DNA from 3 places in the Massilia sp. 9096 genome. Region 3 is predicted to be linked to each of the others. Evidence: riboswitches for the same ligand, from Rfam matches in the RefSeq annotation. Region 3 holds a riboswitch; each other region holds the start of a gene.

Region 1 (9,534 bases), 3.6 Mb from region 3:
CGCGCCGTGTTTGGTACAATAACTCTTTGATTTTCTTTGCGAATTCGTATTCTCTAAGCGCATGCGCCAAATCGTCCTCGATACCGAAACCACCGGTTTCAACCCGCGCACCGGCGACCGCATCGTCGAAGTCGGCTGCGTCGAAATCTTCAACCGCAAGCTGACCGGTAATAATTTCCACCGCTACGTCAACCCCGAACGCGAGTCCGACGAGGGCGCGCTGGCGGTGCACGGCCTGACCACGGAATTCCTGAGCGATAAGCCGAAGTTCCATGAGATCGCCGAAGAGCTGCGCGCCTTTTGCGCCGACGCCGAAATCATCATTCACAACGCGCCGTTCGACCTGGCCTTCCTGAACTACCAGTTCGAACTGGCCGGCCTGCCGCCGTTCGTCAAGCATTGCCGCAGCGTGATCGATACCCTGGTGCACGCGAAGGAACTGCACCCGGGCAAGCGGAACTCGCTGGATGCGCTGTGCGACCGTTACGGCATCTCGAACGCCCACCGCAAGCTGCACGGCGCGCTGCTCGACTCCGAACTGCTGGCCGACGTCTACCTGGCGATGACCCGTGGCCAGAATACGCTGTCGATGGACGTGGAAGTCGAAGCGGCCGGCGGCGATACACCCGTCGAAGCTGGCCCGCTGGGCGAGATCCTGGTGCTGTCGGCCAGCGTGGACGAACTCGCGTCGCACGACGAGTTGCTGGCCGCGCTCGACAAAGGCGTCAAAGGCGAATGTGTTTGGAGAAAATATTCTCTGCAGGGGTGACAAAACGCAAAAGTCCCCCTATAATGCTCGTCATTGCAGCGACACAATCGCAGCAAAGCAGTAAAAAGTAGGGCGGTTAGCTCAGGGGTAGAGCACAGCATTCACACTGCTGGGGTCGCAAGTTCGAAACTTGCACCGCCCACCAGAATTCAGCGAAAAGGCCGGCAGAGATGCTGGCCTTTTTGTTTTTCCATTTCCGTGTTGCCTCGGCCGCCACCGACCCATCGCCGTCTCAGGGAATCCGGACGATCGGTTTCAGCGTGCTGCCTTTTTCGCTGTCTTCGGCTGCCTGGTTGATCTGGTCGAACGCATAGAACTTCACCAGTTTGTCGAACGGGAAGCGGCCTTGCATGAACAGATCCACCAGCTGCGGAATGAAGATGTCGGGTACGCTGTCGCCTTCGACGATGCCGAAGATGTGCTTGCAGTTCTGCATCAGGTCATTCACGTCGAGCGCGAGGTCGGTGCCCGGCTTCGAGGCCCCGGCGATCCCGCATTTGCCGCGCGGCCTGAGGGCCAGGACCGCCGAGCGGATGACGGGAGCGATACCGGTCGAATCCAGCGCGAAATCGACGCCGCTGCCGGTGACCTGGCGGATCACCTCGACCGGATTCTGCTCGCGGCTGTTGATGACGTGGGTTGCGCCGAGCTCCCTGGCCAGCTCCAGCCGTGAGGGCACGACATCGATGGCGAAGATAATTGTCGCACCGGACGCGCGTGCCGCGAGCACGGCGCTCAAGCCCACCGCACCGCCGCCGAAGGCCGCGAAACTGCTGCCCGGGCCGACTTTGAGGGCATTGATCACGGCGCCCGCACCGGTCTGGATGCCGCAGCCCAGCGGCCCCAGCAGCTCCAGTGGAGCATCCTGGCGGACCTTGATCACGTTGCGCTCGTTGGCGATGGCGTACTGGCCGAAGGACGACTGGCCGAAGAAGCGATCGTTCAGTACCTCTTGCTCGTGATCGTGCAGGGCGTGCGAGCCGTCGTGGCGCTGACCGGAAAAATTCAGGTCGTTGAAGCGCTCGCAACTGGCTGGGGCGCCTTCTTCGCAAGGCCGGCAATAGCCGCACGAGAGGAAGGTCAGCACGACATGGTCGCCGGGCGCCACCTTCCTGACCGAGGGACCGACGGCATCGACTACGCCAGCGCCCTCGTGCCCGAGTACGATCGGCTGCGGGACCGGGTACATCTGGTCGCGGGCGACCATGTCGGTATGGCACATGCCGGTGGCGACGACGCGCACGCGCACCTCGTCGTCGCGCAGATCCAGCAGGCCGACGTTTTCCAGAACGAACGGACCGCCTTGCTGCCGTACGACCGCGGCCTGAAAGCTGTCGCGGGAAATATCATTCATCGTGTTTGCTCCTGAAGTCGGCAATTACGAGGCGGCCCGGTTGGCCGGTAGCGCCAGTCACTGCAATCGTCATGTTGTACTCCTCGAAGGGTTCGATGCGGACGCCGCCTGATTATATGAACACAACTTCCGGTATGGAGGCGCGCACGAATATGGGTTACCGCATCCAGGACCTTTTCCGAGCGCCTCATGTCGAGTACGCGAGTCGCTCGCGAGGAATTGCCATTTGCCAATCACGTCACCCATGCGTACACTTGCCCCACCGTTGCGCGAGCGACGGCAAAAGCTAGGGGTCCTGTGTCGTCCAGTCCGACGCGCGGGTGAGAGAGTCCCTTCGAACCTGATCTGGGTAATGCCAGCGAAGGGAAGCTCGAGAAGCCTGTGCGGACTGCCCGCTGACCATTCTTCTGCGCCCCTGCTGGATCGCCAGTCCTTTGCGATTTGAGGAGTGAACTTGAACGTCATCGTGTTGGGAGCGGGCGTGGTCGGCACGGCCTCGGCGTGGTACTTGCGCCAGGCGGGTCACGACGTGACCGTGCTCGAACGCCAGGGCGGTCCGGCGCTGGAAACGAGTTTCGCGAACGGCTGCCAGATCTCGGTCTCGCATGCCGAGCCGTGGTCCAATCCCGCCAGCCTGCTCAAGGTGCTGCGCTCGCTCGGGCGCGAGGACGCGCCGCTGCTGTTTCGCCTGCGCGCCGATCCGCTGCAATGGCGCTGGTGCCTACGGTTCCTGCGCGAATGCCGGCCGGCGCGGGTCGCCGCCAACCTGCGCCAGATCGTCGCACTGGCCGACTACAGCCGCCGCAGCCTGCAGGCGTTGCGGGCGGAAACGGGGATCGAATACGACAACCTGGCGCGCGGCATCCTGCACTTTTATACCGACCAACAGGAATTCGACAAGGCCTGCCGCGCCGCGGCGGCGATGCGCGCACTGGGCTGCCCGCGCATGACGATCGATGCCGACGAGGCGGTGCGGCTCGAACCGGCATTGGGCGCGGCGCGCCCCAGGCTGGTCGGCGCCGATTTCACGGCGACCGACGAATCCGGCGACGTCTACAAGTTCACCGCGCAGCTGGCGGCCCGGAGCGAGACCATGGGTGTTCGTTTTCGCTACAACACGACCGTGACGCGCCTGCTGGTCGACGCCGGCCGGGTGGAGGGCGTCGAGGTCATCGACGGCGAAGGCCGGCACCGGGTGCTGCATGCCGACGCCGTGGTCGTCGCCCTCGGCAGTTTTTCGCCGGTGCTGCTCGCGCCGCTGGGGCTCAAGCTGATGATCTATCCCGGCAAGGGCTATTCGGCGACCTATCCGGTCATCGATCCGGCCGCGGCGCCGACGGTGTCGCTGACCGACGACGGCCACAAGCTCGTCATGTCGCGGCTGGGATCGCGCCTGCGCGTGGCCGGCACCTGCGAGTTGAGCGGCTATTCGCGTGAACTGAACACGGTGCGCTGCGAAGCGATCACGAACCGGGTGCGCGCACTGTTCCCCGATGCCTGCGACTACACGCAGGCCAGCTACTGGGCCGGCCTGCGGCCGCTGAGGCCGTCGAACGTGCCCTATGTCGGCAGGACGCGCTATGCCAACCTGTACCTCAATACCGGTCACGGCACGCTTGGCTGGACGATGAGTTGCGGCTCGGGGCGGGCGCTGGCCGATATCGTGTCGGGACGCCGGCCGGACCTCGAGTTCGGATTTTCGCTAGACTTACGGAACCGTCTTCCCTAGCCAGGCCATGCTTGTCAATGCTGCTTATTAATGCCGATTTCTCCTTGCCCGCGATCGTCACGCCGGACGACTATCGCTGGGTCGAGTCGCCCCAGGGCGGCGTCAGCCGGGTCATGCTCGACCGCGTGGGTGCAGAGCAGGGCCGTGCGACCAGCATCGTCCGCTATGCGCCCGATTCCTTCTTTCCCCGCCATCAGCACACCGGCGGCGAGGAGATTCTCGTCCTGTCCGGCACGTTCTCGGACGACCAGGGACAGTATCCGGCCGGCTGGTACCTGCGCAATCCTCCCGGCTCGAGCCGCCAGCCGTTCAGCGTCGACGGCCCCCTCATTTTCGTCAAGCTGCGCCAGATGGCCGCGTGCGAGCACCGCCCCATGCGTATCGATACCGGCGACGCATCGAACTGGCGGCGCCTGAAGCACCTGCGTCCAGAATATTTGCAACTAACCGACACCCACCGATAACACCAGCTGGGCCGGCAAGAACGGCGGCGGCGCTCGATCGGGCGTCCACCCGCGTGACGTCTGATATAGTCCTTGCCTCCTTCTTGAATCGAATTGGCCGTACCTGAAAACGAGAACGCATGGAAGAAGCGTGGACCTATCATCCCCAGCTCGACGAGCATGGCCGCAAGCACCGCATTCATGCGCCGTCCTGCGAAGCCAATCTGGCAAACCTGGCGGACGCGCAAGCCGGCCTGACCTTCATCCCCGGCAGCACCTGCGCGCGCATGCTCAACGGGGTGGAACTGACCCGTTGCACGCAATCCGAGATCGACCACGCACTCAAGCAGGCGAGCACGGGGCCGAGCGTGGCCGCGCCGCCTCATCTGGCGCCGGCCGGGATGCGTGCGGCTGCCGGCGCGGTCGTGCTGGAACCGGACGGCAGGATCTGGCTGGTCGCGCCGTCGAACGGCTTTGGCGGCTACCAGGCCACGTTCCCGAAAGGCCGCGTCGAGCCTGGCGCGTCGCTGCAGGCGACCGCGATCAAGGAAATCTGGGAAGAGTCGGGTCTGCTGGTGGCGCTGACTGCATACCTTGGCGACTTCAGCCGCACGCAAACGTTCACCCGGTTTTATCTGGCGCGCCGGGTCGGCGGGCACCCGGCCGACATGGGGTGGGAATCGCAGGCGGTCCACCTGGTCACGCCGGCGCGCGCGCGCCAGCTGTTGAACCGGGAAACCGACCATGCCGTGCTGGACGCCGTGGCCGTGTTCATGGCCCGATGAATGCGGCGCCATAAAAAAAGGCCGTTGACGATGCGCAATCCATCATCAACGGCCTTGTCGTTGGCGGCCAAGGCGCAGCGCCCCGGCCAGGCACGCGGCGCTGCCGAGCGTCCTCAGCCTTCCATCTGCTCCAGTTCCTTGCCGCGCGTTTCTTGCACGCTGCGCACCACGAAATAGATCGACACCACGGCGGCCAGGGTGTACAGGCCGTAGGCGCCGGCCAGGCCGATGCTGGTGAGCAGGATCGGGAAGGTCACGGTGATCAGGAAATTGGCCGTCCACTGGGCCGCGCCGGCGACCGCCAGGCCCGAACCGCGGATCTGGTTGGGGAACATTTCGCCGAGCATCACCCACACCACCGGGCCCCAGGACACGTTGAAGAAGATCACGTAGACGTTTGCCGCGACCAGGGCCAGCACACCCATCGTGCCGGACATCGCCAGTTTGCCGCCGGCGTCGATCGAGGCGCTGGCAAAAGCGAGCGTGACCAGGCCGAGCGTCACCGCCATGCCGATCGAGCCGACCCACAGCAGCGGCTTGCGGCCGATGCGGTCGATCAGGAACACGGTGACGATGCAGGCGCCGATGCTCAGGCTGCCCGACAGCACGTTGATCAGCAAGGCGTCGTTTTCAGAAAAGCCGACCGCCTGCCACAGCACGGCGCCGTAGTAGAACACCACGTTGATGCCGACCAGCTGCTGGAAGGTCGCCAGGCCGATGCCGACCCAGACGATCGGGCGCAGCTTGCCGGTCGCCTTGCTGACCAGGTCCGACAAGCGCGGACGGTGATGGTCCTCCGACAGCGACACGTCGATCGCGGCGAATTTTTCGCGTGCCGAGGCGGCGCCGTACAGGCGCTCCAGCACGGCCAGCGCCTCGTCCTTGCGCTTCTTGACGACCAGGAAGCGCGGGCTTTCCGGGATCGTCAGCAGCAGCAGCAGGAACAGCGCGGAGGGCACCGCCATCATCCAGAACATCCAGCGCCAAGCTTCCTGGCCCAGCCACAGCACGCCGACCGAGCTGCCGGCCGCCTTGGCCAGCACGTAATTGCTCAGGAACGCGCAGGTCAGGCCGCTGATGATGGCGATCTGCTGGATCGTCGCCAGACGGCCGCGGTAGCGGGCCGAGGCCACTTCGGCGATGTAGGCCGGCGACATCACGCTGGCCGCGCCGACGGCGAAGCCGCCCAGCACACGCGCGCACACGAAGACGACCGAACTGGTCGCAAAGCCCGCGCCCAGCGCCGACACCAGGAACATCAGCGACGAGATCAGCAGCACGGTACGGCGTCCCCAGCGGTCGCCCAGGCGACCGGCGGAGAAGGCGCCGACGGCGCAGCCCAGCAGCATCGAAGCGACTTCGAATCCGAGCTCGGCGGAGGTGGAATGGAAGGCCTGCTTCAGGCCGTCGACGGTACCGTTGATGACGCCGCTGTCGAATCCGAACAGGAAACCGCCGATGGTGGCGACGCAGCTGATCAGAATGATGAGGCGGGTGTTTTCCGCCTCCGGAAGGGTACGGGTGCTCTCCAGAGCAACGCTGTTCATAAATGTCTCCTGGGTTTGTTATTGCGTTGGCGATGCATGTTTAACATTCCCTACCATTAAACACATAGCGCTAACATATCCGTTGAGTCTCGCCGGTTTTGATGCTCGTGTCAAATGTTTAAGACGCAATACAGCCCGGGGTATGATGGTCGAGGCAGCAGGCCGATTGCCGCGTAGCAATTTACGCGCTGGTCGGCCGGCTTCACGCTTTTCCGTGAAAGGCAATAACCGGACGCGCCAGCGGATGTTCGAATGGGGGGATGCCCGACAAGCTCTTCAGTGCGCCAGCAGCAGCGGCGCCGGCGCACGCTCGAGCAGCTCGCGCGTGGCGCCGCCCAGCACCCACTCGCGCAAGCGGCTGTGGCCGTAGGCGCCGCTGACCATCAGGCCGGCGCCGCAGTTGCGCGCGATGCCGGCCAAGGCGTCGCCGACCGTCGCCCGGGTGCGCTCGACCACCACCTCGACCTTCACACCGTGGCGCGCCAGGTACAGCGCCATGTCGGCGCCCGGTTCTTCGCCGTGCAGCTCGGACAGCTCGTTCGGATTGACCAGCGCCAGCTTGACGCCGTCCGCCGCCTGCAGCAGCGGCAGGGCCGCTTGCATCGCGCGCAGCGCGCACATGCCGCCATCCCAGCCGACCACCGCCGTCCCGGGCAGCACCGCGCCCTGCCAGGCGCCGGGCACCAGCAGGACCGGACGCACGCCGTGAAGGGCCACGCGCTCGGGCAGGCCGCGCACGCGCGCACCCAGGCCGGCGCGTGGGCTGGCGTCGTCGTCCTGGCTGAGCACGATCAGGTCGGCGTAGCGCGACTGCATCAGCAGCGCGTAGTCGGCGATGTCCTCGACCGGGCGCGCCTCGTACGATGCCACCCCGAGCGCGGCGGCCTGGACGGTGAACGCGCGCAGGCGCTCGGCGGCGGACTCGCGCAGGGCGGTGAAATCGTCGGCAGGAATGGGCGCGCCGGCCGAACCGGTCAGCAGCGCGAAATCCATCCAGGAGATGCCGGTGGCGGCGCTGCCGACCAGGTGCGCGCCGTGCGCATCGGCGAGCATGGCTGCGGCGCGCAGCCGGCTGGACTGATGCGGGCCGCCGTCGATGTAAACCAGGATCGTCTTGTACATGACGGGCTCCAGTCGTGGGTCGTTTTCGTTATACCAGCGGGAACGGGATCGAATCTTTGATGCAGATCAAAGCTGCGCGGGCAGGTTCGGCATTGAGCGCGACCTGTCCGCGAGTGTCGATGCGCGGGATGTCGGTCGGCCAGCCGGCGCCGGGAACCCGTGCGCGCATGAGAACGAATCTGCTAATATCGTCTTCCAATCAATCCGTTCGTCACGTGTTTTGATCAGTCCGGAGGGCTCGCGACATCATGAGCGCCACCACTGCGCAGCAGATCCAGCGCCGCTTCGACGATCTGCTCGACCATTTGCCGGCCGGCGTCGTCGTGCACGGCCCGGATGGCCGCCTGCGCTCGGCCAACGGCCTGGCGCGCCAGCTGCTGGGACGCAGCGACGCGCAGCTGCGCGGCAGCAGCGCGGACGCGGCGACCTGGGGCTTCATCCTGCCCGACAAGACGCCGATGGCGCCGCACGACTACCCGGTCAACGTCGTGCTGCGCACACGCGAGAAGGTCATGGACCTGATCGTCGGCGTGCCGGCCGATGCCCCTGAACCGCTGCGCTGGCTGATCTGCAACGCTTATCCCGGATTCGACGCGGACGGCAGGCTGACCGAAGTGGTCGTATGCTTCACCGATTGCACCGCGCTCAAGCGCGCCAAGCAACACCTGGAAAAGTCCGAGGAGCGGCTGCGCCTGGTCTTGCGCGGCTCGACCGATGCACCCTGGGATTGGGACATCGCCGGCGGCGAGACCTATTATTCGGAGCGCTGGTGGAGCATGCTCGGCTACGCGTCCGGCGAACTGGCGGCGGACGCCGGGCTATGGGCAAGACTGGCGCATCCCGACGACAAGCCGGCGGTGGCGGACCTCATGGCCAAGCTGTATGCCGACCGCGGCGATGCCTATGGCGTCGAATTGCGCCTGCGCCACCGCGACGGGCATTACGTGCCGGTGCTGGCGCGCGGCTACGTGCTGCGCGATGCGAGCGGCCGTCCGCTGCGCGTGTCGGGCACCAACACCGACCTCTCCGAACGCAAGGCGGCCGAGCGGCGTATCTACCGGCTGACGAATTTCGACCCGCTGACCGGATTGCCGAACCGCCTCCATCTGGCCGAGGAACTGGACAAGGTCCTCGCGCACGGCGAGCGCGCCGGCCGCTTCGGCGCCGTCCTGGTGCTCGATCTCGACAATTTCAAGCTGATCAACGACACGATGGGGCGCGACGCCGGCGACGCGCTGTTGCGCCAGGTGGCGCAACGCCTGCGGCATGTGCTACGGCACGGCGACCAGCTGGCGCGACTGGGCGGCGACGAGTTCGCGATCGTGCTGGACGAGCTCGGCCGGACGGCGACGCAGGCGGTGGCGGAGGCCAACCTGGCGGTCGGCAAGATCCTGGCCGCGCTGGGCAAGGCGTACCGCACTGCGGGCCGGCGCCTCGTGACCTCGGTCAGCATCGGCGTGGTCATCGTCGACGGCACCACGGCGAGTGCCGAGACAGTCCTGACTCAGGCCAGCCTCGCCATGCAGCGCGCCAAGGCCGACGGGCGCAACCTGGCGCGCTTCTTCGACCCGGGCATGCAGCATGCGGCCGAGCGCCAGGCGGCGCTCGAGCGCGCGCTGCACGACGAGGTCTCGCTGCGCCAGTTCGTGCTGTTCTGCCAGCCGCAGTTCAGCGACAAGGGCCGCCTGATCGGCGCCGAAGTCCTGGTGCGCTGGCGCCGCGAAGACGGCGAACTGGTCGGGCCGGACGACTTCATCGGCCTGGCGGAGTCGTCCGGCCTGATCG
Region 2 (9,534 bases), 2.4 Mb from region 3:
CGATGGCGAAGGTGGTGATGTGCCCGAGTGCGATCGCGACGCCGCCGCGGCAGGGCAGCAGGCTGGCCAGCAGCACGGTGCCGAGCAGGTACATGGTGAAACGGTCGGGCGCCAGGCGGCGCAGCTGGTCGAGGCGGGAAGGATTCGAGCTTGGCATGAGGGCTGATGGGAGAACAGGGGAAATCGGCGGACGATCAGGCATTGTAGCGGCTTGCGCCTGCAGGCGCAGATGCGGGCGAAGGACGCTCCGCCAAGCTGCAGGGCTGTTGTCACGTCATTACGCAGGAATGCAACGCCCCGCCCCGAGCTCGGCCATATGCAGGAGCGAATCGTGTCCAGCCCCGGCGCCGCTGGCTATACTCGGAAGCGCTTCCGTTCTACTTTGCCATTGGAATCCGCCTTGCTGAAATCGATCGTCCGGCCCATCGCGCTTGCAGGTGCGACGATGGGCGCCACTGTCCTCGCGCACGCCGACGAAGGCCAGTGGCAGCCCTACCAGCTGCCGCAGCTGAAGTCCGAACTCAAGCGCGCCGGCATCGCCATTCCGGCCGAACGCCTGGCCGACCTGTCGAAGCACCCGATGAGCGCCATCGTCGCGCTGCCGGGCTGCTCGGCTTCCTTCGTCTCGCCGGATGGCCTGGTGGTCACCAACCACCATTGCGCTTACGGCGCCGTGCAGCGCAACGCCAGCCCGGAGCACAATTACATCGTCAACGGCTTTCTCGCCAGGACCCGCGCGGAGGAATTGCCGGGCGGGCCGAACACGCTGGTATTCGTGACCGACAAGGTCGAGAACGTGACCGAGCGCGTGCTCAAAGGGCTGGCGCCCGGCCTGTCGGGCAAGGAGCGCCACGAGCAGGTCGAGGCGCGCATCAAGGCCCTGGTGGCCGAGTGCGAGGGCGGCGCCAAGGGCGACAAATCCTACCGCTGCTCGGTGCCGGCCTTCCACCGGGGCCTGGAGTACTACCGCATCCGACAGATGATGATCCGCGACGTGCGCCTGGTGTACGCGCCGGCCGACAGCGTCGGCAACTTCGGCGGCGACATCGACAACTTCGAGTTCCCGCGCCAGGCCGGCGACTTCGCCTTCTTGCGCGCCTACGTCGGCAAGGACGGGCGCCCGGCCGACCCGTCGCCGGACAACGTGCCTTATCATTCCAGGGACTTCCTGGCCGTATCGAGCGCCGGCCTGAAACCCGGCGACGGCGTCCTGCTGGCCGGCTACCCGGGCCGTACCGGCCGCTACAAGCTGCCGGCCGAGATCCGCTTCGCGCGCGACCTCGGCTACCCGGCCAAGGTCGCATCGATCACGGCCGACCTGTCGGTGATCGCCGCCGCCACCATGGGCAACCCGGACTACGGCGTGCGCTACGCCAGCGTGTCCAAGAGCCTGAACAACGTGCTCAAGAAGACCCAGGGCCTGCTCGACGGCTTCGCGCGCAAGGACATCGCGGCGATCAAGGACGTGCAGGACTTTGAATTCCGCGCCTGGTACAAGCAGCATGGCCAACAGCTCGGCCAGCAGGCCGGCGCATCGAAGGCGCTGCTGGCCGACCTCGACGCCGCGATCGCGGCCGACATGGCGGCCAGCCAGCAGGAAAGCGCCTGGATCGAAGCCACGCACAGCGACCTGCTCAAAAGCGCGCGCACCCTGTACCGCCTGGCGCTGGAACGCCAGAAGCCGGACGCCCAGCGCGAGCCCGGCTACCAGGAGCGCGACCTCGCGTTCATCAAGGCGCGCCTGAGCCGTCTCGAACAGTCGTTCGCGCCGAGCGTCGGCGCGGCGCGCTGGCAAGCCGGCCTGGTGCGCTACTCGAAGATCGATCCGAAGCTGCGTCCGCCAGGCCTGGACGCGCTGCTGCCGGCGCCGAACGCGCTGCAGTCGTTCTACAAAGCGACCGAGCTGGCCGACACGGCCAAGCGCCTGGCCTGGATCGGCCGGGATCCGGATGCCTTGCGCAAATCGAACGACGCCTTCATCGCGCTGGCGGTGCGCCTGCAGGACGTGGCGCAGGCGCTGGAAGAACGCCGCAAGGACGTCGACGGCAATCTGGAGCGCGTGATCCCGCAATACATGGCGGCCGTGATCGCGTGGAGGAAAGCGCAGGGCAAGCCGGTCTACCCGGACGCCAACTCGACGCTGCGCGTGAGCTACGGCACCGTGGCGCCGTACAGCCCGCGCGACGCCATCGTCAAGGGGCCGTTCTCGACGGTGCAGGGGATCCTGGAAAAGAACACCGGCAAGGAACCGTTCAACGCGCCCGCCAATCTGCTGCAGGCGATCCGCGAGCAGCGCTGGGGTGCGTTCAAGGATGCGCGCCTGGGCACGGTGCCGGTCGACTTCCTGTCGAACGCCGACACCACCGGCGGCAACTCGGGTTCGCCGGTGATGAACGGCCACGGCGAGCTGGTCGGCCTGAACTTCGATTCGACCTACGAATCGATCACCAAGGACTGGTACTTCGACCCGGCCATCACGCGCGCGATCCACGTCGACATCCGCTACATGCTGTGGGTGATGAAGGAAGTCGACCATGCCGACAACCTGCTCAAGGAAATGACGATCCGGTAGCCTGGGAACTGACCGGAAACCAGACGTCGAAGCGCGTCTCGCCCGGCACGCCCGGCGCCAGCGCGTAGCGGCAGCCGTGGCGCGTGAGCACCTCGCGCACGAACACCAGGCTGATGCCCTGGCCGCCCTTCTTGGTGCTGAAGAAGGGCGTGAACAGCTGGCGCAGCGGCGTCTGTTCCAGCAGGCCGCCGGAGTCGATCACCGACAGGCGCACGTGCCGCGCCTCCCGGGCCAGCTTGATGCGGATGGCGCCGCCGCTGCCGCCGCGGCCGTCGCGATCGCGATCGCGCGATTCGTCGACCGCCTCGATCGCATTCTTCACGATATTCAGCAGCGCGCCTTCGATCAGCTGCACGTCCAGCATCAGGGGCGGCACGGCGTCGCGGCGCGCCCAGCCGAGCGCGATGGCGCGCGCCTTGCACGCATCGCGGTGCAGCCACAGGATATCGTCGACGACGTCGCCCAGGCTGGCCGGGCGCAGCGCCGGCGCCGGCATCTTGACCACTTCGGTGAAGCGGCCGATGAACTGGCCCAGGCTGGCGTTGCGCCGCTTGACGGCGACGATCGCGGTGGCGAAGTCGCCGGCGTCCGACTCGTTCAGCTGGCTGCGGTAGGTCAGCAGCGATTCGAGCACCGAGCCGGTCGCCGCCACCGTGTTGTTGACTTCGTGCGCCAGCACCCGGATCAGGCGCGCGTAGGTGGCGCGCTCCGAGTCCTCGAGTTCCGCGGTCAGCTCCTCGACCATCAGGAAGTGGCGCGCGAAGCCGCGGTCATAGAACTGGCCGCGCTGGGCGCGGTAGCGGCGCCCGTCCAGGTCCGTCATCAAGCGGCTCTCGCCGGGCGGCTGCGCGGCCAGTTGCGCGGCCAGTTCGCGCGCGCGCGTGCGGGCGCGCGCATCGAGCGCGGGCGCGAACTTTTCGGCATCATCTGCATCGCTGTCGATCCAATACGACAGGGGCCGTCCGAGCGGCTGTTCGAACCCGAGCAGTGCGCCGGCGCTGGGGTTCATCAGGCTGATCGCGTGGTCGAAGTCGAACACCAGCACGGCGGCGGGCGTGGCTGCGAGCAGGCGGTCGAGGAAACCCTGCTGCTCGCCGGCCGCCAGGCGTTCGCGGTGCAGCGCGGCCAGCATGGCGTTGAAGGCGTCGACCAGTTCGTGCAGCTCGCGGCTGCCGGCGCTGTCCAGCATCGCCAGCCGGCTCGCGTACTGCTGGTCCTGCAGCAGGTCGCGCAGGCGGCGTGTGTAGCCGAGCGGCTCGAGCGCCTGGCGCACCAGGCGCCAGCCCAGCGCCAGCGTCGCGAGCAGGGCCAGCTCCGCGCCCACGAACAGCAACGGTTGCTGCGGCAGCAGCAGCGCGGCGCAGCCGTACAGCGGCAGATGCAGCGCCAGCAGGTAGACGAACAGGCGCGTTTGCAGCGTCATGCGCCGAAGCCGTCGGACAAGCGATCCTCGATGGCGATGCCCGCGCCCAGTCCATGGCGCTCCAGGCCCAGCCCGTAGTCGAAGGCGACGCGCGCGGCGATGTGGCGCGCCAGCAGCCCGATGTCGCTGCGCCGTTCGCGCAGCGGCGGCAAGCGGATCGTGATCAGGTTGAGGCGGTAGAACAGGTCTTCGCGGAACTCGCCGGCGGCCACCAGCTCGGCCAGCTCGCGGTTGGTGGCCGAGACCACGCGCACGTCCGCCTGGCTCGACGTGCTGGCGCCAACCGGCTGGTAGCGCCCGACCACCACGCCGGCAGCGTCGACGGTGGTGTCGACCGCGCCGCGCCGCACCTCGGCGATGGCGACGTCGGCGCCGGCCACGCTCGGGCGCAGCACGCGGTTCAGGCCCCAGGCCGCGCAGGCGAGAAAGGCGAGAAAGGCGAAGGCGAGCATGCCGGCGGCCAGGCGTTGGCGGCCGCGGCGGCGCAGGATGTCGATGCTGAGGGCCTGGTCCATGAGCGAAAGCGGAAAAGTTCGGATGCTTTCCCGCTTCGCAAGCGCCGTGCCAGGGCCGTTCTACCGGGGCGGCGCCGGGTTTGGCCCGCTTGCGCGCCCGCGCGTGTGCCCGCGTGCGGGCAGCGCTGTCCGGATCCGGACACCTCGCGCCGTGGCGAACGGCTTGCGCATTCGGACGCCAGCTTCCATAATCGACCGTTGGCCTGCCTTCATGGCACGCCGCGTCTCCATCTTTCCAGCGCGCGCATGAACGATCCGATCACCTTCCTCGGCTTTCCCACCACCTTGCTGGAGCTGCTCTCCTTCGTGCTCTCGGTTGCGACGGTGCTGCTCAACATCCGCAGGAACCACTGGGCCTGGCTGTTCGCGATCGTGTCCTCGGCCGCCTACGGCATCGTGTTCTTCCGCTCGCGCCTGTACGGCGACGCCGGCCTGCAGGGCGTGTTCATCCTGGCCTCGATCTGGGGCTGGAGCGAGTGGCTGCGCGGCAGTGACAAAGATAACGCGGCCGGCGCGCAGGCCGGGGCGCCGGCGGTTTCGCGCCTGAGTGCCAGGGGCTGGGCCTGGTCGCTGGCCGGCTGGGCGATCGGCTTCGCGCTGCTGTCGAACTTCCTCGGCGTGTACACCGATACCGACGTGCCGCGCATCGACGCCTTCCTCACCGCCGGCAGCCTGCTCGGCACCGCGCTCACCGCGAAAAAGAAGATCGAGAACTGGCACACCTGGATCGTGGTCGACGTGCTGTACGTCGGCCTGTACGTCTACAAGGGGCTGCACCTGACGGCGTTCCTGTACGCGGTGTTCGTCGTGATGGCGCTGGTCGGCCTGCGCGCCTGGCGTGCGGCCGCGACCGAACCGGCGGTGGCGGCATGAACCTGCAGGCGGCAGAACCCGGGAACCCGGCGCGCATCGCCATCCTCGGCGCCGAATCGACCGGCAAGTCGACGCTGGCCGAAACCCTGGCGCGCCGCCACCGCACGCTGTGGGTGCCGGAATACCTGCGCGAGTTCGTCGACACCACGGGGCGCGTGCCCTACGAAGACGATCAATCGGGCATCGCGCGCACCCAGCGCGCGCGCGAGGACGCGTGCGCGCGCGAGCTGGCCGGCCGTCCCGGCGCGCTGCTGTTCTGCGACACCGCGCCCTTGATGACGGCCGTGTACAGCCGCTTCTACTGGGGGCGGGTGCCGCCCGATCTGCTGGCCCTGGAGGCCGCACACGACTACGCGCTGACGCTGGTCGCGGCGCCGGATCTGCCATGGGTGGCCGATGGCTTGATGCGCGATTCCGAGGATGTGCGCGCACGCGTGCACGCGACCCTGCTCGAGGTACTGGACGCGCGCGGCATCGCTCACGTATTGGTGGAGGGCGACCTGCCGCAGCGGGTGCGGCAGGTCGAGGCGCTGCTGGCTTAGAAATCCACCTGCGCCGACAGGCGGAAGGTGCGCGGCGCGCCCGGGATCAGGTAGCCGCCCAGCTGCGGCGTGACGTCGCCCCAGTAGAACTTGTCGAACAGGTTGTCGACGCGGCCGCGCACGGTGACGCGGGTACCGGCCAGCGCCAGGCGGTAGGACGCGCCCAGGCCGAACACGTGGTAGCCCGGCACGAACACGCTGTTCTCGACGTCGAACGCCTTCTTGCCCGAGTAACGCCAGTTGGCGTCGACCTTCAGGTCCGGCACGTTCGGCACCGCGTATTCCACCCAGGCGGTCGACTTGAAGGCCGGGACGTCGGTGACGCGCTTGCCGTCCAGGGTCGGGTCGCCCGTGCCTTCCTGGCGCGTGTTCAGCGCCATCAGGGACAGGTTCCAGCTCAGGTCCGCGCTCGCCTTGCCGCCCGCCGTCACTTCCAGGCCGCGATGGGTTTCCTGGCCATTGCGCACGTAGGGATTCAGGTACTGCGTCGCGCCGCCCACGAGTACGGGGATGGTCTGGTTCGGGTCGGTGTATTCGAGGCCCTGGCGGATCTCGAACAGCGAAGCCGACAGGCTCAAGGCGCTGCCCAGGTCGGCCTTCGCGCCGATCTCGGCCTGGTGCGCACGCGCCGGCGCCAGGATCTGGTGCTGGTTGGCGGTGCCGAACGGGGCCGCGCCGCCGTTCTGCAGGCCGTGGCTGAGCGCGCCGTACACGTTCCAGCCCGGCGCCACCGCATAGACCAGGGCCAGGCTCGGCAGCGTGAAGCTGTTGTCGCTGTGGACGTAGCCGGGCACGTCCAGCGTGTCGTCGTACTGGTTGCGCTTGAGCTGCACGTGGCGCAGGCCGGCATGCAGGGTCAGGTCGTCGGTCAGCTTGACGATGTCCTGGGCGAAGACGGCCGTCTCCTGGTCGGTGCGGCGTTCGAACACCGGGCCGGTGGTACGGCCGGCGGCGGCCTGCGGCGACACCAGCGGATGCCAGATGTTGCTGTAGCCGACGTAGTCGTAGACGTCGTCGCCGAGGCTGTCGTGGCGCTCGTCGTACGAGGCGCCGACGGTCAGCTCGTGACGGAACCGGCCGGTGGCGAACTTGCCGTGCACCTGCGCCTGCACGCCCCACGGGGTCTTGCGCTCGCCGGTGCTCTGGTAGTCGTAGACGTCGTAGTCGCCGTTCGAGCAGAAGCCAGGGTAGTAGCCCTCGCCCTCGTTGCTGCAACCGTAAGGGAAGGCGGTGTAGTCGTTGCGGCGGAACCAGTGCTTGTTGGCGGCCACGGTGGCCAGCCAGTCCGGCGCCAGCTTGTACTCGAAACGCAGGCCGAGGTTGGTGTCCCAGGTCTGGACCGGCTTGGTCCAGGGCTGGTCGTTGAGCAGCATCTTGGGCGACACGCCGCTCGGCAGGTAGAGGTTCTGGATCAGCTGGAAGCCGGGCGCCGTGATCTGCGCCTTGCGCTGGTAGTCCATGTCGAGCTGCAGCAGCGCGTCCGGGCTGATCTGCCAATCGAAAGCGCCGGAGATGAACTGGCGGTCACCGTTGGCGCCTGCCACGTACGGGTGGATGTCTTCGGCCGCCACGTTGATGCGGTAGCCGAAGCGCGGGTCGGCAAAGCGCCCGCCCAGGTCGATCGCGCCGTACAGCGTGCCGCGCTCGCTCACCTGCACCGTCGCTTCGCGCAGCGGCGTGGCGGTCGGGCGCTTGGTGACATAGTTCAGGATGCCGCCCGGGGTGGCGACGCCGGCGGTGAGGCCGGCCAGGCCCTTGAGCACCTCGATGCGTTCCTTGTTCTCGAGCGGGATCTGGGTGTCGCCGGGAATGGCGAAGCCGTCCTTGCGGTAGCTGTAGTCGTTGTCCAGGGTGAAGCCGCGGATCGAGAACGACTCGGCGTAGCCGACCGCGTTGTAGGAATCGCTGACCGAGGCGTCGTAGCGCATCGCATCGGTGGTCGAGCGGATCGACAGGTCCTGCATCTGCGTGCGGGTGAACACGTCGATCGAGACCGGCGTGTCGACCAGAGGCGCATCGGAAAAGCCGCCGACGCCGGCGCGCTCGCCACCGGTGCGGGCGCCGGTGACGACCACTTCGGCGACCGGGCCGGCTTGCGCCGCCTGCTGGGTTTGGGCCTGCTGGGTCTGGGCTGACGCATCGATGGCGAACGCCTGCGCGATGGCGCAAGCCAGGATCGAGTACTGCAAGGGTTTGTTCATGGGTTTGCTCTCTCGGCGCGCCGTTGGGCTGCGCTGCTTTTTATAAGCCGGAGCCAACGGGGAAGGGCAAAACGAGGAGGGGTGCTGCTCTGCGCTTTCCTTCGCTGGCATTATCCAGATCAGGTACGAAGGGTATGTCTCACCCGGAAGCGCACTCCCAGGACCCCTAGCGAAGGCGCGAGTGTAACACGAGCGCGCCCCATGGTGGTGCTTCTGTCAACCGTGGGCGACACGCCTTGCCACATGTTTGCCACGTGCTGCAGCTGCGCCCGCCTCAGATCTGGGCCGGCTCCAGCACCGGCGCCGGGTGCTCGATCTGCGCGCGCGCGTGCAGCAGGTGGCGCTGCAGCGCGGTGCGCGCCGATTCGCCGATCAGGCGCCAGTGCTCGCGCCGCTGGGCCGCGCGCTTGCGGTGCTTGGAGGGCATGTCCGCCAGCGGCTTGACGTAGAACGGCAGCGCAATCAGGTAGCCGGGGCCGCCGCTCATTTCGGCGCCGCCGAGGATCTTCCAGAAGCCGTCGTAGGCGTTGGCAAAGTGCTTTTCGGGCGCAGGATCGTAGGCGACGTGGGCCTCGCCGCGGATCGCGGCTACCTTGTCGATGCCGACCGCCTGGGCGATGCCCTGCATGGCGGCGAAGCAGAAGAAGCTCGGCGAATTGTTCGGGAAAATCCGCTCGAAGGCTTCGAAGGCCGCGCCGGAATCGGCCCAGCGCCCCTGGTTGCGCGCGATGAAGGGCACGACCGGCGTGTCGAGGCCGAACATCGCTCCCTCGAGCCAGCTGAATGAGAGTCGGTGCAGGCATTTGCCGTCCGCGACCAGGGCCAGCGTCAAGTCGCCCTCGGCATTGCTGCGCGACGCCATTTCGAGCTGGATGACGAAGCTGGCGCCGTCGTCGTCGTGCTGCCACAGCGGCAGCGCACGCGCGCCGTAGACCCCGGCCTTGTAGGCATCGTTGAAGGTGGTTTCTTCAAAGCGGTAGTGGCTCAGCACGGCTTGCACGCGCTGGCGCACCGGCAAGCCCTTGATGAGGTAGTCGCGGTGGCTGAGGTGGTGGAAGGGATCGTCGTCGCCGGGCTGGGCGACGTGGTTGCGGTAGACGCCGAGCCGGCACAGCGCGCGGTGCTCGCGGTAGTAGGCCAGGACGCGCATGCTGCGTGCGACGCACAGCATCCAGGTAGAGAAACTGTACTGGCTGCGGCGGGCGATCCAGTGGCGGGTCAGGTGAGCGAAAATCATGAAGCGCTCCGTAGGGATGTGATGACGGGTTATATCTTGTCGCACTCGCCTCCTGGGCAAAGTGAGATTGCTCAACGGAAATAAATCATTCCGAGCGTCAAGGTCGACCCATGCCGTCACCCATTCCCTGTCTTGTTTTTGTTGTGATCATGTCTCTTGTTATTGATCTTT
Region 3 (9,534 bases):
GTTCACCCAGATACACGCGGCGTACCGATTCGTCGGCGATGATGTCGTCGGGCCGGCCGGAGGCCAGCACCGCACCCTGGTTGATGATGTAGGCGCGGTCGCAGATGCCGAGCGTCTCGCGCACGTTGTGGTCGGTGATCAGCACGCCGATCCCGCGCTCCTTCAGGAAGCGCACGATGCGCTGGATCTCGATCACGGCGATCGGGTCCACGCCCGCGAACGGCTCGTCCAGCAGCACGAAGCGCGGATCGGTCGCGAGCGCGCGCGCGATCTCGACGCGGCGCCGTTCGCCGCCCGACAGCGACAGCGCCGGGTTCTGGCGCAGCTTGTCGATCTGCAGCTCGCCCAGCAGCTGGTCGAGGCGCTCGTTGATGCGCGCCTTGGACAGCGGCTTGCCGTTCTCGCGCTGCAGCTCGAGCACCGCGCGGATGTTTTCCTCGACCGTCAGGCGGCGGAACACCGAGGCTTCCTGCGGCAGGTAGGACAGGCCCATCAGCGCGCGCCGGTGGATCGGCAGGCTGCTGATGTCGGCGCCGTTGACTTCGATGGTGCCGGCGTCCGACGGCACCAGGCCGACGATCATGTAGAACGACGTGGTCTTGCCGGCGCCGTTCGGGCCGAGCAGGCCGACCACCTCGCCGCACGCGACTTCGAGCGAAACGTCGCGCACCACCAGGCGCTTGCCGTAGCTTTTCTGGAGACCCTTGACGACCAGGGTGCTGCCGCACGCGATCGCGGCTGCGTCGTTGCGCACCTCCATCACTTGTTCCCTGCCGCTGCCGGTTGCGCCGCGGCGGGGGTGGCGGCCGGTGTGGCCGCGGGTGCGGCAGATGGGGCGCCAGGCGCCGCCGCCGGTGCGGGCGCTGCAGCGCCGGCCGGTGCGCGGTGCGGCTGCAGCGTCATGCTGCCGCGGCCATTGCCGACCTTGTTCTCGCCGTTGGCGTCGTTGCGGCCGACCAGGACTTCCTTGCGGTTGTCGTACGAGATGAATTCGCTGTCCATCTCCTGCGTTACTTTCGTGCCGTCGAGCTGCTTGATGACGGCCTTCGAGAACAGCTTGACCAGGTCGTTGCGCTCGTCGTACTCGATGCGCTGGGCCTGGCCTTCGTCCCACATGTTGGGGCCGTCGTCGCGGTGCTGGCGGAAGGTGGCCAGCTTGCCCGGCGCAGCGGTCAGGATGAAGGTGCGGTAGCCGTCCGGGGTCTCCTGCACTTCGGCCTTGTCCGACTTCAGGATCATGGTGCCGCGCGTGATGACCACGTTGCCGGTGGCGATGTAGTTCTGCGTGACCTGGTCGACGTGGGCATCGTTGTAGTCGATCTTGATCGGCTTGAGGGCGTCCGCTTTCTCGGCCGATGCGGCCAGCGGCAACAGGAAGATGGCGGCAGCGAGTATTTTTTTCATGGGTGCTTGTCCTCTCTAGTAGGGCTTCAGCGCTGCTGGCGCGGCGGGAAAGTGGCCGTGCCGCGGCCGCCCAGCTGGATCTGTTGGGTTGCGTTGTTGGCTACCATGCCGATGGCGTCGACCTTGGCGTCGCCCAGCGTCATGGTGATCGGCAGTTGGGTCTTGGCGATCTCGTCGTCCGTCAGCAGCGTCATGGCCTCGGTGCGGATGCGCAGCGGCTGCAGCGCGCCCATGCCCGGGCGCGCCGGTGCGCCGGGACGCTGGATGTCGACGTTGCCGGCCAGGTCGACCTGGTTCTGGTTCTGGTTCACGTTCGCGCGCTCGGCGGTCATGGTCATGTGCGGGCGCTCGACCGTCATGCTCACCACGATCGGCTTGTCGATCAGGGAGGTGTTGTCGGCCGGGTGGTGGGTCAGGCGGTCGCCGGTGATCACGTAGCGCGGCTGGCCGGTCTCGGTCATGCGCACGAAACTGAAGTTGTCGATGATGTAGTCGGGCTCGTTGCCCGCATCGATGTTCGGCCCCGACTGGTCGCCCTGCATCACCTGCAGCAGCCAGAAGCTGCCGAACGCGGCGAACACCCCGAGCAGCATCAGGGCCAGCAGCGGGCCGCGGTGCGCGGTGCGCTTGTTGCGAGTGTTCGTGGCCATGGCCTCCATCCTTATCCGAAATACGGCGCGAGCGCCTGTTCGTAGGTGCCCTGGGCGCGCATCACCATGTCGCAGACTTCGCGCACGGCGCCGCGTCCGCCCGGATTCCTGGTCACGTAATGCGCGCGGTACTGCACGTCCGGATGGCCGCTCGGCACCGTGACGGCAAAGCCGACGCGCGACAGCAGCGGCAGGTCGATCACGTCGTCGCCGATGTAGCCGCACTCCTCGGCCGTGACGCCGGTTTTCTCGAGCAGCTCGGCAAACGCGATGCGCTTGTCGTGCTGGCCCTGGAAGACGTGGGTGATGCCCAGGTCGGCCGCGCGCTTGATCACGATCGGCGAGGTACGCGCGCTGATGATCGCGGTCTGCACGCCGCTGCGATTGAGCAGCTGGATGCCCAGGCCGTCCAGCACGAAGAACGTCTTGGTGATCTCGCCGTTGGCGTCGTAGGTCAGGCTGCCGTCGGTGAGCACGCCGTCGACGTCGAAGATCATGACTTTGACGCGCGCCGCGCGCTGCATGTGTTCCAGTGGGACGCCCATCAGATCACCTTGGCGCGGGTCAGGTCGTGGATGTGCAGCGCGCCGACCAGCACGTCGTCGGCGTCCGTCACCAGCATCTGGTTGATGCGGAATTCTTCCATCACGGCGACGGCGTCGACCGCCAGCTGCTCGGGGTGGATGCGGCGCGGATTGGCGTGCATCACGTCGCGGATCACGACCCTGGAAAAGTCCTGGGCCTTTTCGATCAGGCGGCGCAGGTCGCCGTCGGTGAACACGCCGACCGGGCGTCCGGCCTCGTCGACGACGGCGGTCATGCCCATGCCCTTTTCCGAAATCTCGAGCAGGGCCTGGGTCAGCAATGCGTCGGGTTTGACCTTCGGCACCGCGGCGCCGCTGCGCATGACGTCGCGCACGTGCGTGAGCAGACGGCGCCCCAGGGCCCCACCCGGGTGCGACAGCGCGAAGTCTTCCGACTTGAAACCGCGCAGTTCGAGCAGCGCCACGGCCAGGGCATCGCCCAGCGCCAAGGTGACGGTGGTCGACGCCGTCGGCGCCAGGTTCAGCGGGCAGGCTTCCTTGTCGACCGCGACGTCGAGGTGCACGTCGGCCACCTGGGCCAGGCGCGAGTCGGGACGGCCGGTCATCGCGATCACCGGCACGCCCATGCGCTTGACGGCCGGGATCACGACCGCCAGCTCGCTGCTTTCGCCCGAATACGAGATGGCGATCAGGACGTCCTGGGGAGTGACCATGCCGAGGTCGCCATGCGCCGCTTCGGCCGGATGCAGGAACAGGGCCGGGGTGCCGGTCGAGGCCAGGGTTGCGGCGATCTTGCGCGCGACGTGGCCCGATTTGCCCATGCCCGACACCACCACGCGCCCCTGGCAGGCCAGCATCAGGGCGACCGCCTCGGGAACCGCATGCGCCACGCTGTCGTCGCGATCCAGGCGCTCGGCCAGTTTGCGGATCGCTTCGCCCTCGATCTCCAGGGCGTCGCGCGCAAGATCGAGCGCACGACGCGCCTGGGCCGCGTCAAAACTTGTCAACATTATTTTTTCATGGGTTACACTCATATTCAAAGTATAGCCGAATTAAGAAAGCAAAAAACTTGCCAGTCGAAACAAACCACATCTTGACAGACCGCGCTGAATGACCTCCGGCCTGGAATTAACCCTTTTATTGCTGGGCAGCGCAGTCCTCGGCGTGGTCGCCTTCCGCATGCTGCACCTGCCGCCGATGCTGGGCTACCTGGCGGTCGGCGTGCTGATCGGCCCGCATGCGCTGAACCTGGCCGACAACGGCGCCTCGACCCACGCGCTGGCCGAATTCGGCGTCGTGTTCCTGATGTTCTCGATCGGCCTGGAATTCTCGCTGCAGCAGCTGAAATCCATGCGCCGGCTGGTGTTCGGCCTGGGCCTGGCCCAGGTCCTCCTGACCATCGTCGCGACCGTACTGGTGTCCAGCCTCACGCGCTACCTGCCGCCGTCGCTGCACATCGGCTGGCAGGCCGCCCTCGCCCTCGGCGGCGCGCTGGCGATGTCCTCCACGGCGATCGTTTCCAAGCTGCTCACCGAGCGCCTGGAGCTCGAGAGCCAGCACGGGCGGCGCATCATCGGCATCCTGCTGTTCCAGGACCTGGCCGTGGTGCCGCTGCTGATCCTGATCCCGTCGCTGGCCAAACCGGCCGAGGAACTGGCGATGACGCTGGCCTGGGCCAGCATCAAGGCGGCCGGCGTGCTGGCGCTGTTGCTGTTCTTCGGCCAGAAGGTGATGCGCAAATGGTTCAACGTGGTGGCCAAGCGGCGCTCGCAGGAGCTGTTCATGCTCAACCTGCTGCTGGTGACGCTGGGCGCGGCCGCGATCACCGAGCACGCCGGCCTGTCGATGGCGCTCGGCGCTTTCGTCGCCGGCATGCTGATTTCGGAAACCCAGTACAAGCACCAGGTGGAAGAGGACATCAAGCCGTTCCGCGACGTGCTGCTCGGCCTGTTCTTCATCACCATCGGCATGCTGCTCAACCTGCGCCTGGTGGCGGAGAACTGGTGGATCGTGCTGTTCCTGCTGGTGGTGCCGGTGCTGCTCAAATTCGCGCTGATCGCGCTGCTGGCCAAGGCCTTCGGTTCCTCGGACGGCATCGCGATGCGCACCGGCCTGGCCCTGGCCCAGGCCGGCGAATTCGGCTTCGTCCTGCTCAACCTCGCCTCGGACTCTCACCTGATCGCCCCTTACCTGATCCAGCTGGTGCTGGCCTCGATGGTGCTGTCGATGCTGGCGGCCCCCTTCGTCATCGCCAACATGGACAAGATCGCGATGAAGGTCGCGGCCAACGAATGGATGCTGCAGTCGCTGCAGCTGACCCAGCTCGCCAGCCGCACGATGGCGGCGCAAAAGCACGTGATCATCGCCGGGTTCGGACGCAGCGGCCAGAGCCTGGCGACCCTGCTGTCCGAGGAAAAGCTGCCCTGGTACGCGCTCGACCTCGACCCCGAGCGCGTGCAGGAAGCCCACGCGGCCGGCGCCAACGTCTCCTACGGCGACGCCGGCCGGCGCGAAGCGCTGATCGCGGCCGGCATCAACCGCGCCAGCGCGCTGGTGATCACCTTCGCCGACACGCGCCTGGCGCTCAAGGTGCTGCACCTGGTGCACGAACTGGCGCCCAAGCTGCCGGTGATCGTGCGCGCGCACGACGACACCGAACTCGACGTGCTGAAAAAGGCCGGCGCCACCGAGGTGGTGCCCGAGGCGCTGGAATCGAGCCTGATGCTGGCCTCGCACGCGCTGGTGGTGATGGGTGTGCCGCTGCGGCGCGTGGTGCACCGCGTACAGGCCGCGCGCGACGAGCGCTACGCCACCCTGCGCGGCTTCTTCCCCGGCGCCGGCGACCTCGCCGACGACCAGGAGCACAGCTACGTGCGCCTGCACTCGGTCACGCTGCGCGAAGGCGCCGGCGCGGTCGGGCGCTGCGTGGCCGACCTGGACCTGGACGAGGTCGGGGCCGAGATCACCGCGCTGCGGCGCGGGAACGAGCGCATCGAGCCGGGCGGCGACACCGAGCTGCGCGCCGGCGACGTGGTGGTGCTGCGCGGGACCGGGTCGGCGGTGACGCGGGCGGAGGGGCGGCTGCTGCGCTGATTTTCAGGCTGGCCTTCGCGCCCTTATTCCGCGGCCACCACCCGGTTGCGCCCCGCCCCCTTGGCCGCGTACAGCGCCTGGTCGGCCTGGGCCAGCAGCTGCTGGGCGACGCCCTCGGTCGGGTGCTCGCGCGCGACGTCGCCGAGCGTGGCGACGCCGAGCGTGGCGACGCCGATCGACACCGACACCGCCAGCCCCTGCCCGTCCGCCAGCAGGAAGGGCTGGTCGGCGATGCCGGCGCGGATGCGCTGGGCCACCATGCAGGCGCTGTCCAGGTCGGCGTCGATCAGCAGCACCACGAATTCCTCGCCGCCGAAGCGCCCCAGCGCATCCGACATGCGCAGCTCGGCCTTGATGCGCGCGGCGACTTCGCGCAGCACGTCGTCGCCGGCCTGGTGGCCGTAAGTGTCGTTGACCTGCTTGAAGTAATCGACGTCGATGTACATGCACGACAGCCGGTAGGCCTGGCGCCGCGCGCGCGCGATCTCCTCGAGCAGGCGGCGGTCGATGTAGCGGCGGTTGTAGACGCCGGTCAGCGCATCGGTCAGGCCGATGTACTTCAGCATCTCGTTGCTGATCACGTTCTCGAGGCAGATCGCGATGATCGAGCCCATGTGCTCGACGAAGTCGGTGCCGAGGATCGGCGTGAAGCGGCCGGGGTCGCGGCTGCCCAGGTTCAGGCTGCCGATCAGGCGCTTGTTGCGCAGCAGCGGCACCTGCGCGACGCTGGCCAGGCCGGCGGGCGGCTGCGGAAACGCCATGCGCTGCGCCACCGGGTGGTACAGGCCGAGGCGCGGCTTGGGCGGCATGCCGGCCTCCAGGTCGTAGCCGAGTTCCTCGACGCTTTCATAAAACAGCAAGTTCGGAAAGGCTTCGAAATCGACGCCCAGCTTGTGCATGACGGTGTAGATGTCGGCGCCGGTGTCGACCAGCGCCAGGGTGACGATGTCGAGGTCGGACACCACCGGCAGCAGGCGGAAGATCGTGCCGACCAGTTCGGGGAAATTGGCCGCGCCGACGAGCTCGAGGTCGAAGGCCTGGTGGCGCATCATGATGGCGTGATTGCTCTCGGCCTGGTCGAGCAGGCTCGCAAGCTGCCGGCGCAGAGCCTCGTTCTCGGCTATCAGTTCGCGCACGCTGGCGCCACGCTCATGCATGAATCGTTCCCCCTCGGCAATTATCTGTAATTATGCCTAGTTATCGCGCCAGAAAACGAAAAAATCGCGAAAACTAACAGGCTCGTAATTAAATCGTTGTCAAAATGCCAGATCGACGTCCAGTTCCAGCCCCGTATGCAGCAACTGGCCGGCGCCGGCGCCCACGATGCAATTCATGCCCAGGCAGATGCCGCCATCCAGGCGCGGATTGGCGCGGTAGCTTTGCAGGATGTCGAGCGGGTCGGGACCGGGGATGCCGGTGGCCTGGTCGATCGCCGGGATCGGGCAGCGCGCGCACGGTTTGACGGGCCGGATCGCGATGCCGCCGGCGCTCAGTTGCGCGATGTAGTCTTCTTCATAAGCGTCGATGCCGTCGACCACCAGGTTGGGGCGGAAGCGGTCCATCGGCAGCGCCGCGCGGCCGGCGGCGCGCAGGCGCGCGTTCAAGTCGTCGAGCGAAGCCTGGCCGATCAGCAGCAGCGGATAGCCATCCGAAAAGCGCGTCTGCGACGGCACCCCACTGGTCCACTTGACGCTGGTCGGACGCACGGCGCTGCGTGGGAAGCGCACCAGGCGGCAGCGCGCGCCGAGCGCGGCGCTGAACCAGGCGGCCGTGGCGTCGCCGCAGTCAAGCGCGTCGACCAGGTCGTCCCAGATGCGCACCGTGCGCACCGGGGCCGCGTCGCTCCAGGCCAGCGGCAGCAGCAGGTCTTCCTGCGCGGGTGCGCGCATGCGCAAGGCGTCCCCGTCGGGACGGGGATGAATCAGGGCCATGCGCGGGTGTTCGCGCTGGGTCAGGAACTGGCCGTCGTCGGTCACCAGCATCCATTCGCGGTCGTGCACGCCCTCGGCCATCAGGCCGGATTCCAGCAGCGTGGCGGACGCCACGGCCATGCCGGCGCAGGATTTGATCGGGTACAGCAACAGCTGAGTCAGAGTGGCCATGGGATGCGTGGTGTCGGCGGGGCGGATAGTATCGCATCAAACTTTCTGCGACACCACCGCCCTCGCCGGGTTTGCCATCGCAGAAAAACCGGCGTACACTCCGCCCCGTCGCCTGTCACAAGAAGGGCGGCACAACGCTAGGGGTCCTGCGCCGAACTGTCGGCGCGGGTGAGAAATACCCTCCGAACCTGATCTGGATAATGCCAGCGAAGGGAAGCTACAGAGTCCGCGTACGTGCACCCATCGGGACCGTCCGCATCTTTGCACTCCTGACTGCTGGATCGATCTTCAGTCGCCAACAAGGAGTGCACTTGAACGCCGATCCGAAATTCCTGTCCGCCAGCGCCATCGTCGATGCCGCCGCGGTCGAACCCCTCCCCAACTCGCGCAAGGTCTATGTCGGCGGCAGCCGTCCGGACATCCGCGTGCCGATGCGCGAAATCCAGCAGTCGCCCACGCCCGCCTCGTTCGGCGCCGAGCCGAATCCGCCAGTCTGGGTCTACGACACGTCCGGTCCGTACACCGACCCGGATGCGCGCATCGACATCCGTTCCGGCCTGGACGCGCTGCGCGCCGGCTGGATCCGCGAGCGCGGCGACACCGAGGAACTGCCCGGCCCGACCTCGCACTACGGCACCGAACGCCTGAACGACCCCAAGCTGGCCGAGCTGCGTTTCCAGCTCACGCGCAAGCCACGCCGCGCCGTGGCCGGCCGCAACGTCACGCAGATGCACTACGCGCGTGCTGGACTGATCACCCCCGAAATGGAATTCGTGGCCATCCGCGAAAACCTGCGCCGCCAGGAATACCTGCAAAGCCTGGAAGCGGCCGGCCCGACCGGCCAGCGCATGGCGCAGATGCTGGGCCGCCAGCACCCGGGCCAGTCGTTCGGCGCCTCGGTGCCGCGCGAGATCACCCCGGAATTCGTGCGCTCCGAGATCGCGCGCGGCCGCGCCATCCTGCCGGCCAACATCAACCATCCGGAATCGGAGCCGATGATCATCGGCCGCAACTTCCTCGTGAAGATCAACGCCAACATCGGCAACTCGGCGGTCACGTCGTCGATCGGCGAGGAAGTCGAGAAGATGACCTGGGCCACGCGCTGGGGCGGCGACACCGTGATGGACCTCTCGACCGGCAAGCATATCCACGAGACGCGCGAATGGATCATCCGTAACAGCCCGGTCCCGATCGGCACGGTGCCGCTGTACCAGGCGCTGGAAAAGGTCAACGGCAAGGCCGAAGAGCTGACCTGGGAGATGTACCGCGACACCCTGATCGAACAGGCCGAGCAAGGCGTCGACTACTTCACCATCCACGCCGGCGTGCGCCTGCCCTTCGTGCCGATGACGGCCAACCGCCTGACCGGCATCGTCTCGCGCGGCGGCTCGATCATGGCCAAGTGGTGCCTGGCGCATCACAAGGAATCCTTCCTGTACACGCACTTCGAAGAGATCTGCGAAATCATGAAGGCCTACGACGTCGCCTTCAGCCTCGGCGACGGCCTGCGTCCCGGCTCGATCTACGACGCCAACGACGAAGCCCAGCTGGCCGAGCTGCGCACCCTCGGCGAGCTCACCCAAATCGCCTGGAAGCACGACGTGCAGACCATGATCGAAGGCCCGGGCCACGTGCCGCTGCAGCTGATCAAGGAGAACATGGACCTGCAGCTCGAGCAGTGCCACGAAGCGCCTTTCTACACGCTCGGACCGCTGACCACCGACATCGCGCCGGGCTACG

Evidence for each region. Region 3 has a riboswitch for thiamine pyrophosphate ahead of thiC (phosphomethylpyrimidine synthase ThiC). Riboswitches for the same ligand answer to the same signal wherever they lie in the genome.
Region 1: it holds a riboswitch for thiamine pyrophosphate, as region 3 does, so the genes downstream of both, FA90_RS05400 (D-amino acid dehydrogenase) here and thiC (phosphomethylpyrimidine synthase ThiC) in region 3, are expected to answer to the same signal.
Region 2: it holds a riboswitch for thiamine pyrophosphate, as region 3 does, so the genes downstream of both, FA90_RS10520 (TonB-dependent siderophore receptor) here and thiC (phosphomethylpyrimidine synthase ThiC) in region 3, are expected to answer to the same signal.

Annotation. Positions count from the first base shown of each region.
Region 1 is NZ_JQNN01000001.1:1,229,586-1,239,119, forward strand. Features, by position in the region: gene dnaQ (DNA polymerase III subunit epsilon) at 62-769, shown strand; tRNA gene FA90_RS05390 (tRNA-Val) at 840-914, shown strand; gene FA90_RS05395 (NAD(P)-dependent alcohol dehydrogenase) at 1,002-2,123, opposite strand; TPP riboswitch at 2,402-2,507, shown strand; gene FA90_RS05400 (D-amino acid dehydrogenase) at 2,578-3,852, shown strand; partial or broken gene FA90_RS05405 (cupin domain-containing protein) at 3,873-4,262, shown strand; gene FA90_RS05410 (NUDIX hydrolase) at 4,436-5,080, shown strand; gene FA90_RS05415 (sugar porter family MFS transporter) at 5,194-6,627, opposite strand; gene FA90_RS05420 (universal stress protein) at 6,904-7,749, opposite strand; gene FA90_RS26220 (hypothetical protein) at 7,778-7,948, opposite strand; gene FA90_RS05425 (GGDEF and EAL domain-containing protein) at 7,998-9,534, shown strand, end outside.
Region 2 is NZ_JQNN01000001.1:2,480,211-2,489,744, reverse strand. Features, by position in the region: gene FA90_RS10550 (bile acid:sodium symporter family protein) at 1-157, opposite strand, end outside; gene FA90_RS10545 (S46 family peptidase) at 401-2,572, shown strand; gene FA90_RS10540 (PAS domain-containing sensor histidine kinase) at 2,550-3,995, opposite strand; gene FA90_RS27250 (sigma 54-interacting transcriptional regulator) at 3,992-4,510, opposite strand; gene pnuC (nicotinamide riboside transporter PnuC) at 4,757-5,383, shown strand; gene FA90_RS10525 (AAA family ATPase) at 5,380-5,925, shown strand; gene FA90_RS10520 (TonB-dependent siderophore receptor) at 5,922-8,126, opposite strand; TPP riboswitch at 8,206-8,304, opposite strand; gene FA90_RS10515 (DUF535 family protein) at 8,401-9,363, opposite strand.
Region 3 is NZ_JQNN01000001.1:4,866,306-4,875,839, reverse strand. Features, by position in the region: gene lptB (LPS export ABC transporter ATP-binding protein) at 1-754, opposite strand, end outside; gene lptA (lipopolysaccharide transport periplasmic protein LptA) at 760-1,404, opposite strand; gene lptC (LPS export ABC transporter periplasmic protein LptC) at 1,431-2,054, opposite strand; gene FA90_RS21155 (HAD family hydrolase) at 2,066-2,599, opposite strand; gene FA90_RS21150 (SIS domain-containing protein) at 2,599-3,633, opposite strand; gene FA90_RS21145 (monovalent cation:proton antiporter family protein) at 3,710-5,692, shown strand; gene FA90_RS21140 (diguanylate cyclase) at 5,716-6,849, opposite strand; gene FA90_RS21135 (MOSC domain-containing protein) at 6,949-7,794, opposite strand; TPP riboswitch at 7,924-8,026, shown strand; gene thiC (phosphomethylpyrimidine synthase ThiC) at 8,106-9,534, shown strand, end outside.